One region of the Comamonas sp. FG99 genome, then DNA from elsewhere that is predicted to be linked to it. Evidence: riboswitches for the same ligand, from Rfam matches in the RefSeq annotation. Region 1 holds a riboswitch; the other holds the start of a gene.
What was found. A riboswitch is a leader RNA that binds a small molecule or an ion and turns the genes downstream of it on or off. The one in region 1 is predicted to bind glycine.
Positions count from the first base shown of each region.

Region 2: it holds a riboswitch for glycine, as region 1 does, so the genes downstream of both, ACODRX_RS03015 (D-amino acid dehydrogenase) here and gcvT (glycine cleavage system aminomethyltransferase GcvT) in region 1, are expected to answer to the same signal.

Region 1 is NZ_JBMDII010000048.1:8,424-13,098, reverse strand. It holds gene ACODRX_RS22915 (nucleotidyltransferase family protein) at 1-278, shown strand, start outside; gene fes (enterochelin esterase) at 401-2,038, shown strand; glycine riboswitch at 2,061-2,150, shown strand; glycine riboswitch at 2,163-2,265, shown strand; gene gcvT (glycine cleavage system aminomethyltransferase GcvT) at 2,331-3,458, shown strand; gene gcvH (glycine cleavage system protein GcvH) at 3,529-3,903, shown strand; gene gcvP (aminomethyl-transferring glycine dehydrogenase) at 3,994-4,675, shown strand, end outside.
Region 2 is NZ_JBMDII010000003.1:58,691-63,365, forward strand. It holds gene ACODRX_RS03005 (cytochrome P450/oxidoreductase) at 1-482, opposite strand, end outside; gene ACODRX_RS03010 (Bug family tripartite tricarboxylate transporter substrate binding protein) at 485-1,465, opposite strand; glycine riboswitch at 1,585-1,686, shown strand; gene ACODRX_RS03015 (D-amino acid dehydrogenase) at 1,859-3,097, shown strand; gene ACODRX_RS03020 (BUD32 family EKC/KEOPS complex subunit) at 3,140-3,943, opposite strand; gene ACODRX_RS03025 (FMN-binding glutamate synthase family protein) at 3,958-4,675, opposite strand, start outside.

The DNA of each region.
Region 1 (4,675 bases):
CGCGCGGCGATTTCATCCTGGAGGCCGACGGCCGCGCCACCAATCCGCAGCCCGGCGACGAGCGCCAGCGCCTCACCTATGGCTGCGTGGCGCTGCTCAGGAAGGAACTGTTCCAGCTACCCTACTGCGACATCCCGCCCGGCAACCCGCAGGGTATCAAGATGCCGCTGGTGCAGCAGCTGCGCGCCGCCATGCAGGCCGGCCGCTGCGGCGCCACCCGCTATGACGGCCCCTGGACCGACGTGGGCACGCCCGCGCGGCTGGCCAGCATCGCCTGAACGGGTCGCCGCCCACCCCCTTGGCGGGTGGCTCACAGCTTTCCCTGCTGCAATGCAAATAATTCCTGTTTAGATTAGGATTGCACGCCAGCCTATCCCGTCCATTGCCACAGCCCATCCCCATGGCCCCATCCCGCCCGGTACTTCACTCCCTGATCCTGGCCTGCGCAAGCGCATCCGCCTGCCTGGCATGGCCTGCCGCCACAGCGGCCGACATAGCGGTGGGCACACCGCTGCAAGGCAGGCTGGAGGCCGCGCAGTCGCAGCGCTGGCGCGTGCAACTGCCTGCCGGCCATGTGGTGCAAGGCGATGTCAACGGCCCCGGCGCGGTGCTGGATCTGCTCGATGCCGAGGGCCGCCACCTGCGCCGGCTGGCCGATGCCGAGCACGGCCTGCAAGACTTTAGCTGGCAGGCGCAGGCTGGGCAGCAGTTGCAGCTGCGGGCCGGATCGCAGGGCGCCCCCTACACGCTGCAGCTGCGCCGCACACTGGCGCCGGCAACCGGCTCGGCCGCGCAAGCGCCCCGCCCCGAAAGCCAGCGCCTGCAGGCGCTGGCGCAATCCCTGGCGGCTGGCGGCAATACCGAGGCCTTCTGGCAGGAGCGCGAACGGCAGGGCACGCCGCTGGTCGAGCCGCTGTCCGAGCGCGAATCGCTGGTCACCTTCCTGTGGCGCGGCGGCGCGCAGACCCAGAGCGTGCGGCTGTTCGGCAGCCCTTCGGGCGAGCACGATCCGCTGCAGCGCCTGGATGCCAGCGACGTCTGGTGGGCGAGTTTTCGCATGCCGTCCAGCGCCCGCCTGTCCTACCGGCTCGCGCCCGACGTGCCGCGCGTGCAAGGCACGCCGCAGGAGCAGCGCCGCATGATCCTGGCCACCGCGCAGCGCGATCCGCTGAACCCGCATGTATTCCCGGCGCAGGCCGACGCGGGGCTCGACGCCTTCCAGGGCCATTCGGTGCTGGAACTGCCGCAGGCCCCGCGCCAGCCCTGGATCGCCGCCCGCTCCGGCGTGCCCCAGGGCCAGCTGACGCAGCACCTGCTGCCCAGCCGCATCCTCGGCAACGAGCGCGCGGTCTGGCTCTACCGCCCGGCGCATGCCAGGCCGCAGGCGCTGCTGGTGCTGTTCGACGCCCATGCCTACCGGCAGGACGTGCCCACGCCGCGCATCGTGGACAACCTGCTGGCCGACGGGCTGATCCCGCCCACCGCCGTGGTGCTGCTGGCCAACCCCAGCCCCGCAGCGCGCGCCGCCGAGCTGCCGCCCAACCCGCGCTTCACTCGTTTTCTCGACGAGGAGCTGATGCCCTGGGTACGCGCCCAGGGCCTGGCGCAGGCGCCCGCGGCCACGGTGGTCGCCGGCTCGAGCTACGGCGGCCTGGCTTCGGCCCATGCGGGCCTCATGCTGCCGCAGTGGTTCGGCCGGGTGCTGAGCCTGTCGGGCTCGTTCTGGTGGGCGCCGCCCGGCGAGCGGCCGGGCTGGATGATGCGCCGCTATGCCCAGGAGCCCCGGCGCGAGCTGCGCCTGTACCTCGATGCCGGCCGCTACGAAGCGGCGCGCGCGGGGCAGGACGGCATCCTGGAAACCAATCGCCATCTCGGCGACGTGCTGCGCGCCAAGGGCTACGCGCTGACCCAGCGCGAGCACGCCACCGGCCATGACTACCTGCACTGGCAGGGCGCGCTGGGCTGCGGCCTGGTGGCGCTGCTCAACCCCGAGCGCTTTGCGCAAGGCTTGCCGGTTTGCGACGGATTGAGCGACTGAGCCCCCGGCGCTTCCGCTACAATCCACCCGGTCAGGAGAGAGCCTTGCAATACAGGCCGCCGAAGGCGCAGGTACCCACTGAACGCTCAGGCAAAAGGACTGGCAAACGCCTTGCTCGCCAAGGCGTCACCTTGCTGGAGAGAGGTGCGGCGCACGCCGCATCCACCGAAGGAGCAAGCCCCGGTTACGGGGTGAATCTCTCAGGTAAAGCGGACAGCGGGGCAAACCGCATGCAGCGCCATCGGTGCGCGGCATGCGCCATTGATTTGCCCACAGCCACTCCGAGTTGCCCATGACCGCTTCCGCCCTCCAAACCACGCCGCTCAACGCCCTGCACCTGGAGCTGGGCGCCCGCATGGTGCCTTTCGCCGGCTACTCCATGCCGGTGCAGTACCCCGAGGGGCTGATCGCCGAGCACAAGCACACCCGCGCCAGCGCCGGCCTGTTCGATGTGTCGCACATGGGCCAGCTGCGCCTGGTGGGCCCGGATGCCGCCGCGGCCTTCGAATCGCTGATGCCGGTGGACGTGATCGACCTGCCGGTGGGCAAGCAGCGCTACGGCCTGCTGCTGAACGACGAAGGCGGCATCCTCGACGACCTGATGTTCTTCAACCAGGGCGAGGATTCGCTCTTCGTGATCGTCAACGGTGCCTGCAAGGCGACCGACATCGCCCATATCCAGGCACGCATCGGCGGCCGCTGCCAGGTGCTCCCCATGCCCGGGCACGGCCTGCTGGCGCTGCAGGGCCCGCTGGCGGTCCAGGCGCTGTCGCGCCTGGCGCCGGGCGCCGAGAAGCTGGTGTTCATGACCGGTGGAACATTCGATGTCGACGGCATTCCCTGCTTCATCACCCGCAGCGGCTACACCGGCGAGGATGGCTTCGAGATCTCGGTGCCCGGCGAGCAGGCCGAGGCGCTGGCGCGCAAGCTGCTGGCCCAGCCCGAGGTCAAGCCCATCGGCCTGGGCGCGCGCAACTCGCTGCGGCTGGAAGCCGGCCTGTGCCTGTACGGCAGCGACCTGGACACCACCACCACGCCGCCCGAGGCCGCGCTGAACTGGGCCATCCAGAAGGTGCGCCGCAGCGGCGGCGCGCGCGCCGGGGGCTTTCCCGGCGCCGACAAGGTGCTGGCGCAGATCGACAATCCCGCCCTGCTTGCGCGCAAGCGCGTGGGCCTGGTGGCGCTGGAGCGCATTCCGGTGCGCGAGCAGGTGGAGCTGCAGGATGCCGGCGGCAGGACCGTCGGCGTGGTCACCAGCGGTCTGCTCGGCCCCTCGGTGGATCGGCCCATTGCCATGGCCTATGTGGACGCGGCGCTGGCCACGGTGGGCCAAAAGCTCGACGCCATCGTGCGCGGCAAGCGCGTGCCGATGGAAGTGGCGCCCATGCCCTTCATACCGCCCAACTACTTCCGCGGATAACATCACGCAGCCGCCGGCATGCCTGCTGGCGGCCAACCCTTTCTTTCCCTCTCTAGCTCCCGGAGCCCACATGACTGTCAAATTCTCCAAAGAACACGAATGGATCAACGCCGCCGATGCCAGCGCGGCCGTGGTCGGCATCACCGTGCATGCGCAGGACGCGCTCGGTGACGTGGTCTTCGTCGACCTGCCCGAGGTGGGCGCGAGCTTCGGCCAGGGCGACGTGGCCGGCGTGGTCGAATCGGTGAAGGCCGCCGCCGACGTGTACATGCCCGTCTCCGGCGAGATCGTCGAAGTCAACGAAGCCCTGCGCGCCGACCCTTCGCTGGCCAACAGCGACCCGCTGGGCGCCGGCTGGTTCTTCAAGGTCAAGCTGGCCGATGCCGGCCAGCTTGACGGCCTGCTCGACGAAACCGCCTACAACGAGTTCGCCCAAGCAAGTTAAGCGTTGTGCGACGGGCGTTTTGCGTACACCGCGCCAAACGCCCGTCGTCCTGCTTCGCCTAACGCAAAACCCTCAACGTTCACCTCCCCTATGCTGATGCCCTCCACCCCGTCTCTCGCAGCGCTGGAAAACCCCAGCGAGTTCCTGCCCCGCCATGTAGGCATCGATGCCGCAGGCGAAGCGCACATGCTGTCCGCCATCGGCGTGGCCTCGCGCCAGGCGCTGATCGAGAGCGTGGTGCCCGCATCCATCGTGCGCCGCCAGCCCATGGAGCTGCCCGCGGCCGTAAGCGAAGCCGCCGCGCTGGATGAGCTCAAGGCCATCGCCGGCAAGAACCGGCTGCTCAAGAGCTTCATCGGCCAGGGCTACTACGGCACGCACACGCCCGGCGTGATCCTGCGCAACATCCTCGAAAACCCAGCCTGGTACACCGCCTACACGCCCTACCAGGCCGAAATCTCGCAAGGCCGCATGGAGGCGCTGGTCAACTTCCAGACCATGGTCTGCGACCTGACGGCCATGCCGATCGCCAACGCCTCCATGCTCGACGAGGCCACCGCCGCCGCCGAGGCGATGACACTCGCCAAGCGCTCGGTCAAGAGCAAAAGCAACCGCTTCGTGGTCGCGGGCGATGCGCATCCGCAGACCATCGAGGTCATCCAGACCCGCGCCGCTCCCATGGGCATCGAGGTGGCACTGGCCAACTCGCTGGAAGAATGGAACACGCTGCTGGACGGCGACTACTTCGCCGTACTGGCCCAGTACCCCGCCA
Region 2 (4,675 bases), on a different contig from region 1:
TCGGCTATGAAGCGGTCCACGTATTCGCGCGCCAGCCGGCGCACCATGGGCTCGTGGTGCGCCAGCTGCTCGGGCGTGAACGGCTCCATCAGCGCGCGGCGGCGCGGCATGTGGGCCGGCTCGTCCTCGTTGACCAGGGTGCGGTTGAGCGCGAAGCCGTAGGAGGCCAGCACCGCATTGGCCGCATCGCCCGTGGGCGTGATCTTCTCCAGCGCGATCGACGGGCTGTAGGTGAGGTTGTCGCGGAAGATGGCCTTGATGTCGTCGAAGCGTGTGACCACCCAGTAGCCCAGCTGCGGGCTGTAGAACACAGGCTCCTGCTCGCGCGCCCAGCGCACATACTCGGGCGGGTCCTGCTGGTAGCCGTCGCTGAAGGGGTCGAAGGCGGCGGCGCCCAGGCTCACCGGGCAACCGGTGGGGCCGCTGCGGCCCGAGGGCCGGGTGAGCTGGCTGTGGTCGATGGGGCAGCGGGCGGATGCCATGTTCACTCCAGCGTGATGTGCAGGTCCTTGATCAGCTTCTGCCAGCGCGTGCTCTCGCTGTTGATCAGGGCCTGGAACTGCTCGGGCGTGTTGCCCACCGGCTCCACGCCGAAGTCGATGAGCTTTTGCTTGACCGCGGGCTCGTTGATCGCGGCCACCACCTGCTTGTTCAGGGTGGCGATCACCGGGGACGGCGTCTTGGCCGGCGCCACCATGCCGACCAGCGCCGCCGCATCGACCTTGGGCAGGCCCAGCTCGGCGAAGGTCGGCACCTCGGGCAGCTGCGGCAGGCGCGTGGCATTGGCCACGGCCAGCGGCTTGACCTTGCCGCCCTTGATGAACCCCGCGCCCGCGGCCAGGTCCACCATCATCGCCGGAACCTGGCCGCCGGCCACGTCGCCCAGCGCAGGCGCCGCGCCGCGGTAGGGCGCATGCACCAGCGACAGGCCGGCCTCCACCTTCAGCAGCTCCATCGCCAGGTGGTGCGGGCTGCCCGCGCCGGCCGAAGCGTAGTTCAGCCCCTGCTTGCTGGCCTTGGCCTTGGCGATGAAATCGCGGGCATCGGCAAAGCCGGCGTTCGGATTGACCACCAGGATCATCGGAAAGCGTCCCATCAGCGTGACCGGCGCCAGATCCTTGGAGGGGTTGTAGCTCAGCGTCTTGTACAACACCGGGTTGTAGATCAGCGTGCCGTTGTCGGCCGAGAGCACGGTGTAGCCGTCGGCCGCGGCGCGCGCGGTTTCGGAGGCGGCGATCGCGGTGTTGCCGCCGGGCTTGTTGTCCACCACCACCGGCTGCTTGATGTGGGCCGACAGCGCCTGCCCGATGGTGCGGGCCAGGAAGTCCGAGCCGCCGCCCGCCGCATAGGGCACTAGCCAGCGGATCGGCTTGGAGGGGTAGGCATCGTCGGCCCAGGCGCCGGTGGACATGCCGGCCAGGGCGGACAGCGCCAGCAGGCTGGCGGCGAAAGCGCGTTTTTTCATCGAAAGTCTCCGTGAACAGGTTCTAAGCCATTGTGGCGCCATGCATGGCGCAATGGCAGAGAAAACCCGTATATCCAATATCAGGGGATTTCCCTATATTTGCCCCCAAGGCTGTCAGCCTGGTGATGCCGAGAGAGACTGTTGCGTGCCCGCGTGCCGCATACAGCGCCGAAGGAGCAACCGCCCCGGAAACTCTCAGGCAAAAGGATCGGCATCACCGTCCATGCACTCTGAAGAATGTCCGGCGCCGTTGTCCGCCGGGCATACCGAAGGAGCAAGCGATCATCGCCCCGGCGATGCTGCGTGAATCTCTCAGGTCCAGAACAGAGGGGGCGTCCGGTGCACATGGTGTGCCCGGGCTCCACCTTTGACACATCCGGGACCTGATCCATCATGAAGAAAACCATCGCCGTCATCGGTGGCGGAATCACTGGCGTGACCACGGCCTACGCGCTGGCCCAGCGCGGGTTTGCCGTCACCTTGTTCGAAAAGCAGCGCTACGCCGCCATGGAAACCTCGTTTGCCAACGGCGGGCAGCTCTCGGCCTCGAATGCCGAGGTGTGGACCCATTGGTCCACCATTCTGAAGGGCCTCAAGTGGATGCTCAAGAGCGATGCGCCGCTGCTGGTCAACCCCAAGCCAAGCTGGCACAAGCTCTCGTGGTTCTTCGAATTCCTCGCGGCGATCCCGCACTACCAGAGGAACACCGTTGAAACCGCCAGGCTGGCCATTGCGGCCCGCGAGCACCTTTTTGCCTGGGCCGCGCAAGAGGGCATCGACTTCGACCTGAAGCAGAAAGGCATCCTCCATATCTACCGCAACAAGGCCGGCTTCGAGCATGCGGGCATGGTCTCGAAGCTGCTGGCCCAGGGTGGGCTGGAGCGGCGCGCACTGACGCCGCAGGAGATCCGGGACATCGAGCCGACCCTGTCCGGCGCCTTCTATGGCGGCTACTTCACCGAGAGCGACTCGACCGGCGACATCCACAAATTCACCAGCGGGCTGGCTGCCGCCTGCGTGCGCCACGGGGTGCGCTGCCTGTACGGCCAGCAGGTGCTGTCCGTGGCGGCCGATGGCCGGCAGGCCCGCGTGACCGCGAGCGATGCGCAGGGCACGTCCACCTCCAGCTTCGACGGCATCGTGGTCTGCGCCGGCACCGCCAGCCGCATGCTGGCAGCCCAGCTGGGGGACCGCGTCAATATCTATCCGGTCAAGGGCTATTCCATCACCGTCAACCTGCTCGATGAAGCCAGCCGCGCCGCGGCGCCGGTGGTGAGCCTGCTGGACGACGAGACCAAGCTGGTCACCAGCCGCCTGGGCGAAGAGCGCTTTCGGGTGGCGGGCACCGCGGAATTCAATGGCTACAACCGGGATATCCGGGCCGACCGGATCCGGCCCCTGGTCGAGTGGGTGCAGGCCTGCTTTCCCGGTGTCAGCACCCGCAGCGTCGTGCCATGGGCCGGCCTGCGCCCGATGATGCCCGACATGCTGCCGCGCATCGGGCGCGGCAGCAAGCCCGGTGTCTTCTACAACACAGGCCACGGCCATCTGGGCTGGACCTTGTCGGCGGTGACCGCCAGCATGCTCGGGGATATTGCGCAGCAGGCGATGGGGCCGGCTGCAGCGGTGTAGCAGGCGAAGGCATGGCGCGGCATACCGCGCCGTGCCTTGCCCTCACTGCACCAAATCGTACACCGCACGCAGGCGCTGCGTGTCGCGGCCCAGGCGGCGGCTGTCGGGCAGGCGGCCTACCCAGCGCATCCGGCGTACGGTGGTGTCGAGCGCCGCGCGCGCGCTGGCATCCAGCTGGTCATGCCATTGCTGCCAGTGCGGGCGGGCGGCGCCGAGCATGCCGGCCTGGCGCAGGAAGAGCGCGCTGGAGTGGGCGTAGCACAGCGCGTCCTTGACGATGCACAACTCGCGCGGCAGCGTGGCCAGCGGGTCGTCCTCGAAGTCGATGTAGCCGATCACGTCGTCGGGGCAGCGCACCATGTTGCGCGCAAAGCCCTGGCTCAGGCAGGTGCCGCTGCCGTGCACCCGCTGCATGGCGGCAAAGCCCCGCCGCCACAGCCACAGCGCCTGCTGCGGTGCATGGCGTGCGGCGTTCTCGATCTCGTCGGCCAGCGACGGCGTGGCCTGGCCCGGCGCGCCCAGGTGGCGCATCAGAAAGCCGTCTTCCTCGACAGCCAGCACGGCGGGCACGCGCAGCCCGCGCGCGGCCAGGTCGCGCAACCGCCGCACCTCGGTGGCGATGGCCTCGCGGCCGCCGGGGTTGACCACGGGCTGCAGCACATCCACCTTGAGCAGCCGCGCGGCCATGCCCAGCAGCCGGTAGCGCCAGGCAGCGATCGGCGGGCCGGCGCGCTTGAGCCAGACCGACTCGCCGGGCAGTTCGTAGCGCACGACGTTGAAGCTTTGCGCCTGCAGGTGCGAGCGCAGGAACGCGGTGTAGTCGGTGGCGGTGAGTGCGTGGTTCAAGGCGTGGCGGAGATTTAGATCAAGGCTGCATTGTCGCCGGTGGCGCTGGCCTGCTGGCGTTCTTCGGCCTTGCGGGCTCGGGGCGCCGACGGCTTGATCGACGGCGTCGCCGCCTGGAAGCTCTCGGCGCTGGCCAGCGGCCAGTAGGTTCGGAACACCTGGTGCTGCCGCTCCAGCTCGTGCAGCAGCGCGCCGGGCTGCACCTGCAGCAGCAGGTTGGAAAGCAGGCGCACCTCGGTGTCGCTGATGCGTCGCACGATGTGGTGGGCGCTGAAATCGCCCGGGTGCTGCAGCCCGGCGGCCTGCACCATCTCTTGCAGCGCATGCAGCGTGCTCTTGTGGAACTGGGCCACGCGCAGGGCCTTGTCGGGCACCACCAGCGCCTGCTGGCGCAGCGGGTCCTGCGTGGTCACGCCGGTGGGGCAGTTGCCGGTGTGGCAGCTCTGCGCCTGGATGCAGCCCAGCGCCATCATGAAGCCGCGCCCGGCGTTGCACCAGTCCGCGCCCAGCGCCATCATGCGCGCGATGTCGAAGGCGGTGATCACCTTGCCCGCCGCGCCGATCTTGATGCGCTCGCGCAGGTTCACGCCCACCAGCGTGTTGTGCACCAGCAGCAGGCCGTCTTGCAGCGGCACGCCGATGTGGTCGCTGAACTCCACCGGCGCGGCGCCGGTGCCGCCCTCGGCGCCGTCCACCACGATGAAATCCGGCGTGATGCCGGTCTTGAGCATG